One region of the Alkalimonas mucilaginosa genome, then DNA from elsewhere that is predicted to be linked to it. Evidence: riboswitches for the same ligand, from Rfam matches in the RefSeq annotation. Region 1 holds a riboswitch; the other holds the start of a gene.
The links. Region 1 has a riboswitch for cyclic di-GMP ahead of QWF21_RS07340 (OmpA family protein). Riboswitches for the same ligand answer to the same signal wherever they lie in the genome.
Positions count from the first base shown of each region.

Region 1 (4,265 bases):
CTGAAATTTCATCCAGCAAAATAGTGCCGCCATTGGCGGCTTCAAATTTACCAATCTGCTGGTTTACGGCCCCGGTAAAGGCGCCTTTGTTGTGGCCAAATAACATGGCTTCTAACATATGTTCAGGAATGGCAGCGCAGTTCACCGCAATAAAAGGCTGGTCGGCACGATCTGAAGCCTGATGAATAAAGTTAGCCAAACGCTCTTTACCTGTGCCGGACTCGCCAAGGATCAACACACTGGCTTCTGTTTGCGCGGCCCGGTTGGCCAACTGCAAAATCTGCCGGCTTGCATGCGAAACCGCGACCAGATCTTGTAAGCCCCGGCTCATTGCTGTGGCATTGCGAATGGACGTTTTTAACTGAGACGTAAAAAAAGGCTTCAGTAAATAATCAATTGCGCCGCTTTGTAAGGTATCGGATGCTACTACACTTTGGTCGTTACCCACCATGCTGATAATTTGTGCTGACGGCAGCTTGCGACACACCAGACTGACCAAATCCGGCAACGCCATTTGTGTCATATCGCAATCGATAAACACCAGCGCCGGTTCATAATCATGGCACAAGCTGACGATGTCAGTAACCTGGGCGGTATGCAGCAGTTGATAGCCTTCACTACAGATACATTGGCGGATTTCCGCATCCGGCTGTTGTTGTGCTATCCAAAGGACATAAGCAACATTCATCGAGTAGTAACCTCCTGTTCTGTTCCTGCGCGAATAAGTCGGACGGTAACCCGACTGTTCGTCGCTCCAGACGCGCCTTGGTGATGTAACAATGGGTAGCGATTACCATGGGCCCTCACCTCCAACATGGCGGCTTTGACACCCAGCTCGATCAGCTGTGCAGCCACTTCATCGGCTCTTTCTTTTGATACCAGTCGGTTGGCTAACGAGGTACCCACATCATCACTGTGGCCATCAATCAGAATTTTGTGGACGGATGGATCAAATTGCAGATAACGCACCAGTTGAGCCAACTGCGCCAGCTGTGGTCGGGTGAGAGTACGCTGGCCAGCTTCAAATGGAATGTCGCTATCTCTGGCTTGTTGCCAGGACAGCGGTGCCATCTGTGCGATGCAGCGGCGAAACTGCGCGACAGCTTCCGCGCCACGCACACTGGTGAGTAACAGTGGTTGTACCTGACCCGGAGCACCCAACTCGAACTCCAGCCAATGGCCGGATTGTATCTGTTGCAATAGCGGCAAAGCCGCTGCGATAAAGCTAACCTGCCGGTCGTGGTACAACTCAGCACTGTAAGGATAGGAGCTAGTGGCAACGATGCGCTGCTGCCAGTCTGCAGGCCGGGCCATCACACTGGCCTCGGTTAACGCCTGATGCGGTTGTATCAATTCCAATTCCAGCCGCAGAGAATAACCGGGCTCTACCAGGAAACTTACCTGGCCAAAACCACGAACTTCCTGTTGCATACGGCAATAAAAGGCACTGCCGTGCAACTGCCAGTCAGCCCGTTCCGCCGGTTGCACCAGCACAGGTGCAGGCAGGGCACCAGCTGCGGCAGTGAACCAGAGAGTCAGAAATACCATAGACACATCGTAAACCTTTTAATAAACCACAACGGTCACTGCCAGGCAGCAACACCAAGGTTGAAGAAACTAAAAGGAAAACTGCATAGAAAAGCGCTCTGCTTTGCAGCGGACAGCCGCGCAGACAGAGGCAACCCAGAAGGATGCCGCTAAGCTAATGCAACCCCGCTATCGTAGCGTACACATACGCTGTAGACCGGAGGCTTTGCGTCCTGCCCTTTCGGTGCAGTTTGCCTTTTAATTGTCTTAACATTTTTCATAAACAGCAGTGCTGATTATGAATTGAAACTGAACAAATTAAACGATAACTAAATCAGTACCATAAGGCAAGCATATTTTCTTGCACCATGGTGTTTACTTTTTAAAATCAAAGGCTTATCGCCGTACATTTTTTCACCTATCACAAATACACTGCCGTAACTGTTCGGACCAGAGTAGCTTATGCAAGACATTAATGTTAATAAACCGGTGCCATTTCGCCAGGAAATGCAACCATAGCACCGGGCTGTGACCAGCAGATGACAGCCCACTATTCAGCCTGGCTGACCGTTCAATCACCACTTAACCCAAGGCCCCAATCACGTTAACCCGCACCGTTTCCGGGATTTCATTGTAGGACAACACCGCCAGTGAGTTTTGCGTAAAAGTACGGGCATAACGTGCCAGCAAAGGTCTTAATTGTGGCACCACTACCAGGGCTGGTGTTAAACCTTGCTGCTGCATCTGGCTGCTGATCAGTGGCATATGGCGCTGAAACTGACTGAGCAGATTGGGCGCAACCGGAAAACTATCCAGCGCCACCTTACCCGCCTGCATCGCCTGGTTCAGCGCACTTTGCAGCGTTTGCTCCAGCTTCTCATCCAGCGTATAAGCACTGAGCTCTTCTTTGTCACCACTGATTTGCCGCACCAGCGCCCGCTGCAAAGCGCAGCGCACATCGGACGTGAGCAGAATAGGATCTTTGGTCACCTCGCTGCTGTCGAGCAGGGTGCTGGCAATGCTGAGAATATCACCAAGACTGACCTGTTCACGTAGCAACAGGCGGTATACCTTCAGCTGCACAGTATCACTCAGGGCTTTATCCAGGGCTTCGGCCAGTACTGGTGCTACCGCAGCCAGTCGCTTATTCAGTTGTTTTACATCTTCATACACAAAGAGATCGGCCAAATGCTCTTTAATGACTTTGCCGGCATGGGTGGCGATCACGGTAGCCAGATCCACCACCGAGTACCCCAGGTTCAGAGCTTTCGCCCGGTTGTCAGCTTCAACCCAGACGGCCTCCAGGCCATAGGCCGGATCCCGGGTTATTTCCCCATCCAACTGGCCATAGACTTCACCGGTGTTCAGTGCCAGTAACTGCTGCGGATTTAACCGGCCGGTTGCTAAGGGCACCCCCGCCAGTTTGATACGGTATTCCTGCGGGTTTAACTGCAGGTTATCCCGCACCCGCACTTCGGGTAACAAAAAACCGCTCTGTTCAGACAAGGTTTTACGAATGCCACGCAAGGTCTGCACCAGCTCCTCCCCTTTGTCTTTGTCGGCCAGATAGACCAGTCGAAAGCCCAGCTCAATCGAAATACGATCCACATAAGGGATATCCTCCCAACTAAGCGCTGAAGGGGTTTGCACTATGGTCTCGGTAAATTGCTCCACCTGCGCCAGCTCGCCCTTATCCACCCGCTGCTGCATACGCCAGGCAACATAAATAAGCGGCAAAGCAAAGCCAATAAAAGCCATCCCCGGCATACCGGGGACTAGCCCCAGGATCAGCATAATGCCACCAGTGGTGAACAGTACCCGTGGTGATGCCAGCAGTTGCCGCCCCACTTCATCGGACATTTCGCCTTCATCGTTCATCCGTGTCACGATAATGGCCGCCGCTACGGCCAGCAGTAACGAGGGGATTTGCGCCACTAAGCCGTCACCTATGGTCAGCAAGGCAAAGCGCTGGAAGGCTTCCCCCATGCTCAGACCATGCTGGAAGGCACCAATGCTGATGCCACCAATCAGGTTGATCACCAGAATAATTAAGCCGGCAATGGCATCCCCACGCACAAACTTGGAAGCACCATCCATGGAACCATAGAAATCGGCCTCGCGCGCCACTTCATTGCGTCGCTCTTTTGCCTGCTCCGGGCCGATTAAACCGGCATTTAAGTCGGCATCTATCGCCATCTGCTTGCCGGGTAAGGCATCCAGTGTAAAGCGGGCAGCGACTTCCGAAATCCGCTCGCCCCCTTTGGTGATCACCACAAAGTTAATCACCATCAGAATAACAAACACCACCAGACCGACGACGTAATTGCCGCCAATCACTACTTCACCAAAGGCCTGGATCACCCGACCAGCAACATCAGAGCCTTCATGGCCATGCAACAAAACCACCCTGGTTGACGCAATATTCAAGGTTAGCCGCATCAGGGTAGCCACCAGCAACACAGTTGGAAACACTGAGAAGTCCAGCGGCTTCTTACTGGATACCGCCACCAACAAGACGATCACGGACAGTACAATGTTGAAGGTAAACAATGCATCCAGCATCCAGGCGGGCAATGGCAACACCACCATTGCCAAAATGGCCAGCAGTAGCACCGGTATTGCGGTGTAAGGTTGGGTAAGAGTTCGCCAGTTCACTGTTTAACTACCTCGGACATTCGCTTTATCTAACAAACTTTTCGGGATCTCCAGCGCCGGTAAGGGGGCTGGTTGCTGACCAC
Region 1 is NZ_JAUGZK010000004.1:208,909-213,173, reverse strand. It holds gene QWF21_RS07345 (sigma-54-dependent transcriptional regulator) at 1-688, opposite strand, end outside; gene QWF21_RS07340 (OmpA family protein) at 685-1,548, opposite strand; cyclic di-GMP riboswitch class I at 1,704-1,793, opposite strand; gene flhA (flagellar biosynthesis protein FlhA) at 2,110-4,182, opposite strand; gene flhB (flagellar biosynthesis protein FlhB) at 4,186-4,265, opposite strand, start outside.

Region 2 (4,265 bases), on a different contig from region 1:
CACCCTTTAGCCGCTCAGGCACAGGGTAATAAAGCAACTTTTGCCGTCGTGACGAACTGTACTTATGATGGCATGTGCGCCCATGCAGAACAAGTCGAGGAACTACTTGCGGCCAGTGTCGATCGTATTCATTTCGATGAGGCATGGTACGGTTATGCACGCTTCAATCCCATGTATCAGGGACGCTATGCCATGCGTGGATCTCCCAGCGAGCATGCGCCAGATGCACCAACCGTGTTCGCAACCCATTCAACACACAAGTTGCTGGCTGCATTGTCTCAATCTTCTTACATCCATATTCGCAATGGCAAAAGACCGATAGAACATAGCCGCTTTAATGAGTCTTTTGTGTTGCAGGCATCCACTTCACCGCTCTACAGCCTCTTTGCCTCCAATGAGGTGGGAGCTGCGATGATGCAAGGTGATAGTGGCTACAGCCTTACCCAAGATGCGATTAGGGAAGCCGTAGACTTCCGTCAGGCTCTGGCTCGTGCAGAGCGTGAGTTTAAACAAAAAGGGGATTGGTTTTTTAGTAGTTGGAATGCACCACAGATCAAAGACCATAAAAGTGGCAGCCTGGTTGATTTTGCCGATGCAGATCCAGATCAATTGTGCAGCGACCCTGCCTGTTGGGTATTGGAACCAGGTGCCAGTTGGCATGGTTTCTCTGGTTTGAGCAAAGGCTGGTGTTTGCTCGACCCCATCAAAGCAGGTATTTTGGTGCCAGGTATGGCAGACAACGGCACTCTAAGCGAACATGGCATTCCGGCGGCAGTGGTGAGTGCCTATCTGTATCAAAACAATATTATTCCATCCAGAACCACTGACTTTATGGTGCTGTGCCTGTTCAGTATTGGCATTACCAAAGGGAAATGGGGGACATTGCTAAATGTACTGCTGTCATTTAAACGCCACTACGATGCCAACACCGATCTGGCGCACGCCTTACCAAAGCTGCTTGCTCAGGCGCCAGAGCGTTATCAGGGCATGGGGCTTAAAGATCTATGCAACGAAATGTTCGCCTATATGCGCGCCAGCCAGATGGATGCGTTGCAGGCAGCAGCCTTTGATCAATTGCCAGCAATTGCCATGACACCTCGGGCCGCTTTTCAGCGCTTACAACAAGATGAAGCCGAGCTATTAACACTGGAGCAAGCCGCCAACCGGATCACCGCAGTCGGTATCATGCCATACCCACCAGGCATCCCCATCGTAATGCCAGGCGAAAACCTCGGCCCGATAGATGGCCCCTGGCTGCAATACATTCAGTCACTTCAAAACTGGGGCAACACCTTCCCAGGTTTTGAAAAAGAAGTAGAGGGTGCTGTGCACAAAGATGGCCAATACCACTTTTGGTGCCTGCCCTGAGCGTCATTCACCTGCAGCCCTGGTGATAAACCGGGGCTTGGTACTTTATTCGGTATTACTTTACAGGTCTGACCATTATCTGTACAATCCGCGCCTCATCCTGGCAAGTCAGCTGAAAAGCTGAACACGCAAAGTCATGGGCCTAACGGAACTGAATTCCTATGGCAGCCAGACTGCACCTCTTCAAGCATTGGCTTGCCTCGATGGAAATTGCACTGTGTTAACAGCTGGATTGCCAAAGCACAGTGGTACAATCAACTACCGGGGTAGACATTCAACATGGTATCAAAGATCAAACAACTCAGCCTGGCTGTGCTACTGGCAGCAACCGCTTCAGCCGCACAGGCAGATGTTCGTTTCAATGGTTTTGCCTCCATCAAAGCAGGCAGCACATTATCAAGTTCAGATAACTTGTATGGTTATGATAAAGAAGTCGACTTTAAAAATGAGTCACTTTTTGCACTGCAGGTGCAGGCCGACTTAGCCGACCGTTTGTCAGTAACCGCTCAATTGATGGGCCGTGGTGCCAACGACTTCAAAGCAGAATTTGAGTGGGCTTATTTAACTTATGAGCTGAATCAGCAGACGCGGATCAATGCTGGCCGTCTGCGGACCCCCTTTTACCGCTACTCCGATTTCATGGATGTTGGTTATGCCTATGATTGGGCCCGGGTTCCTAACTCGGTCTACAACTTGGATTTTAATAATCTGGAAGGCGTTTCATTGGTACGTTTTGGTCAATTGGGTACGGTTGACTCCACCTTACAATTCATCCTGGGCAGCTACAGCGGCACCACCAACATGACTCCGGTGCCATTCGATGCCAATATCGACCGGGTGGCAGGGGCTACCTGGGAACTGACACAAGGCAATTTCAGCGCCAGACTTGCTTATTTAACCGGTAAATTAACCATGGTGGATCAGGATGGCGAACTGTCCGGTTTGCTGAACCTGCTGGAGCAGTCTGGTTTTGCTGACACCGCCAGCCAAATCCGCATTGATGATGCCCGCAGTGCTTTTATGGGTCTAGCACTTGGCTACGACAATGGCAGTCTGGTCTTGAGTGGTGAAATCGTCCGTGCCCGTACCAAAGATACCGTGATCCCAACGCAGAATGGTTTTTACCTGTCAGCTGGCTATCGCATCAACAGCTACACACCTTTTGTTAGCTTTGAGCGTCGTGATAACGAAGGACGGTCTGAAATTTACCAGGCGATGGCCGAAGGCAACCCGCTCCGCCCTTTCGTTGCTGAGACCGTGGAATACTTCACCATCCAGCGCGATACCTGGAATATCGGCAGCCGTTACGATTTCCATCCATCTGCCGCACTGAAGATGCAGTTTAGCTCGCAGAAAAATAAAGTGGCCGATCGCCGTGATCAGTTGCTGACCGTCGGCATTGATTTGGTATTTTAAGGAGCCATCGCTATGAAAAAAACTCTGATTGCTGCATTCGCTCTGGTTTCCACGCTGTGTTCAGCCGAGATTGCTATTATCGCCCACCCGGCAGCGGCCGATGTCAGCCTGGAAGAAGTGTCTCGCATTTATATGGGACGCGCTGGTAGCCTGATGCCAGTTAACCTGCCAGAGAACCATGCCCTGCGTGATCAGTTCGAGCAGGAAGCTCTGGGTCGCAGCCCGGCACAAATGAAAGCTTACTGGTCTCGCCTGGTCTTTACCGGCAAAGGCCGCCCACCGGTAGAGGTCGACTCAGTCGCTGCTAAAATTGAGTTTGTTGCAGCCAATCCAAATAGCCTGGGTTATATCCCTGCCAGTGACGTGACGGATCAGGTACGAGTGATTGCTACCATCGCCAACTAAGGCGCTGCTTTACTGATTAAAAATGCCGGCTTCAAGCCGGCATTTTTATTGGGTTAAAGCCCCTATCACACCAAAGCAAAGCCACTGGCCCGCTGCACACGCTGCGCTATGGTACTGGCCAGCACAGCATCATTATCGTAAATCAGGGTAAACCTTGTTTTGGCCCGGGTGATACCGGTATAAAGCAGCTCACGGGTCAGCACCGGACTACTGCTCGCCGGCAACAGCAAGGCAGTATGGCCAAACTCTGAACCCTGTGATTTATGCACCGTCATGGCAAACACCGTTTCGACGCTGTGCAACCGGCTGGGCAACACCCAGCGAATGCCGCCTTCCCCATCCGAAAACGCTACCCGCAGTACCATGCTATCTTGCTCCTGCATGGCTAAACAGACACCAATATCGCCATTCATCAGCTGCAGGTGATAATCGTTGCGGGTCATCAGCACCGGCCGACCCGGATACCAGGCCTGGCCCTGCGGCTTGATCAGATCATGCCGGGCCAGTAGCTGCTCGATGCGGGTATTCAGTCCTTGCACGCCCCAATCCCCTTCGCGCACAGCGCCAAGCAGTTGGAAGTCGCGTTGCAATGCCAAAATCTGCAGTGCAGCCTGGTTACGCTGCACTGGCTCGGCTGCAGGATCAAACTCAGCCACGGCGGTTAAATACGGCCGGTAGCCGGTCAGCAGCAACGCCTTCAGGGCATCACCAAAAGACGTTGCTGCAAAAGTGGATGCCGTGGTCCGGGCTACTGCTCCGACCGATGTGGACATACTTTGCTGCAGCAACTGTACCGGGCTGTCCTGCTTAGCGGCTATCGCTTTGATAACCGCTATTGCAGAACGGGCATTTTCAGAAGGATCCATGGCCGCAGCAGCTTCAACCTCAGTAGCAGTACCGCCACGATTGACCAGGCTGGCCAACTGATGAATAGCCCCCCCTTCTTTAAAGCGATAACTGTGGCGCAGCATCGCAGTAACCTGTGCCAGCGCCGGGGCATCCTCTGTTGCCACAAACTGCTCTGGCACCCTGGCTGCGCACAAGTCTTGCAAATAGGCCGCTATGTCTGGCCGGTA
Region 2 is NZ_JAUGZK010000017.1:64,265-68,529, forward strand. It holds gene QWF21_RS16550 (Orn/Lys/Arg family decarboxylase) at 1-1,368, shown strand, start outside; cyclic di-GMP riboswitch class I at 1,461-1,549, shown strand; gene QWF21_RS16555 (porin) at 1,648-2,784, shown strand; gene QWF21_RS16560 (type 2 periplasmic-binding domain-containing protein) at 2,797-3,189, shown strand; gene recD (exodeoxyribonuclease V subunit alpha) at 3,255-4,265, opposite strand, start outside.
Region 2: it holds a riboswitch for cyclic di-GMP, as region 1 does, so the genes downstream of both, QWF21_RS16555 (porin) here and QWF21_RS07340 (OmpA family protein) in region 1, are expected to answer to the same signal.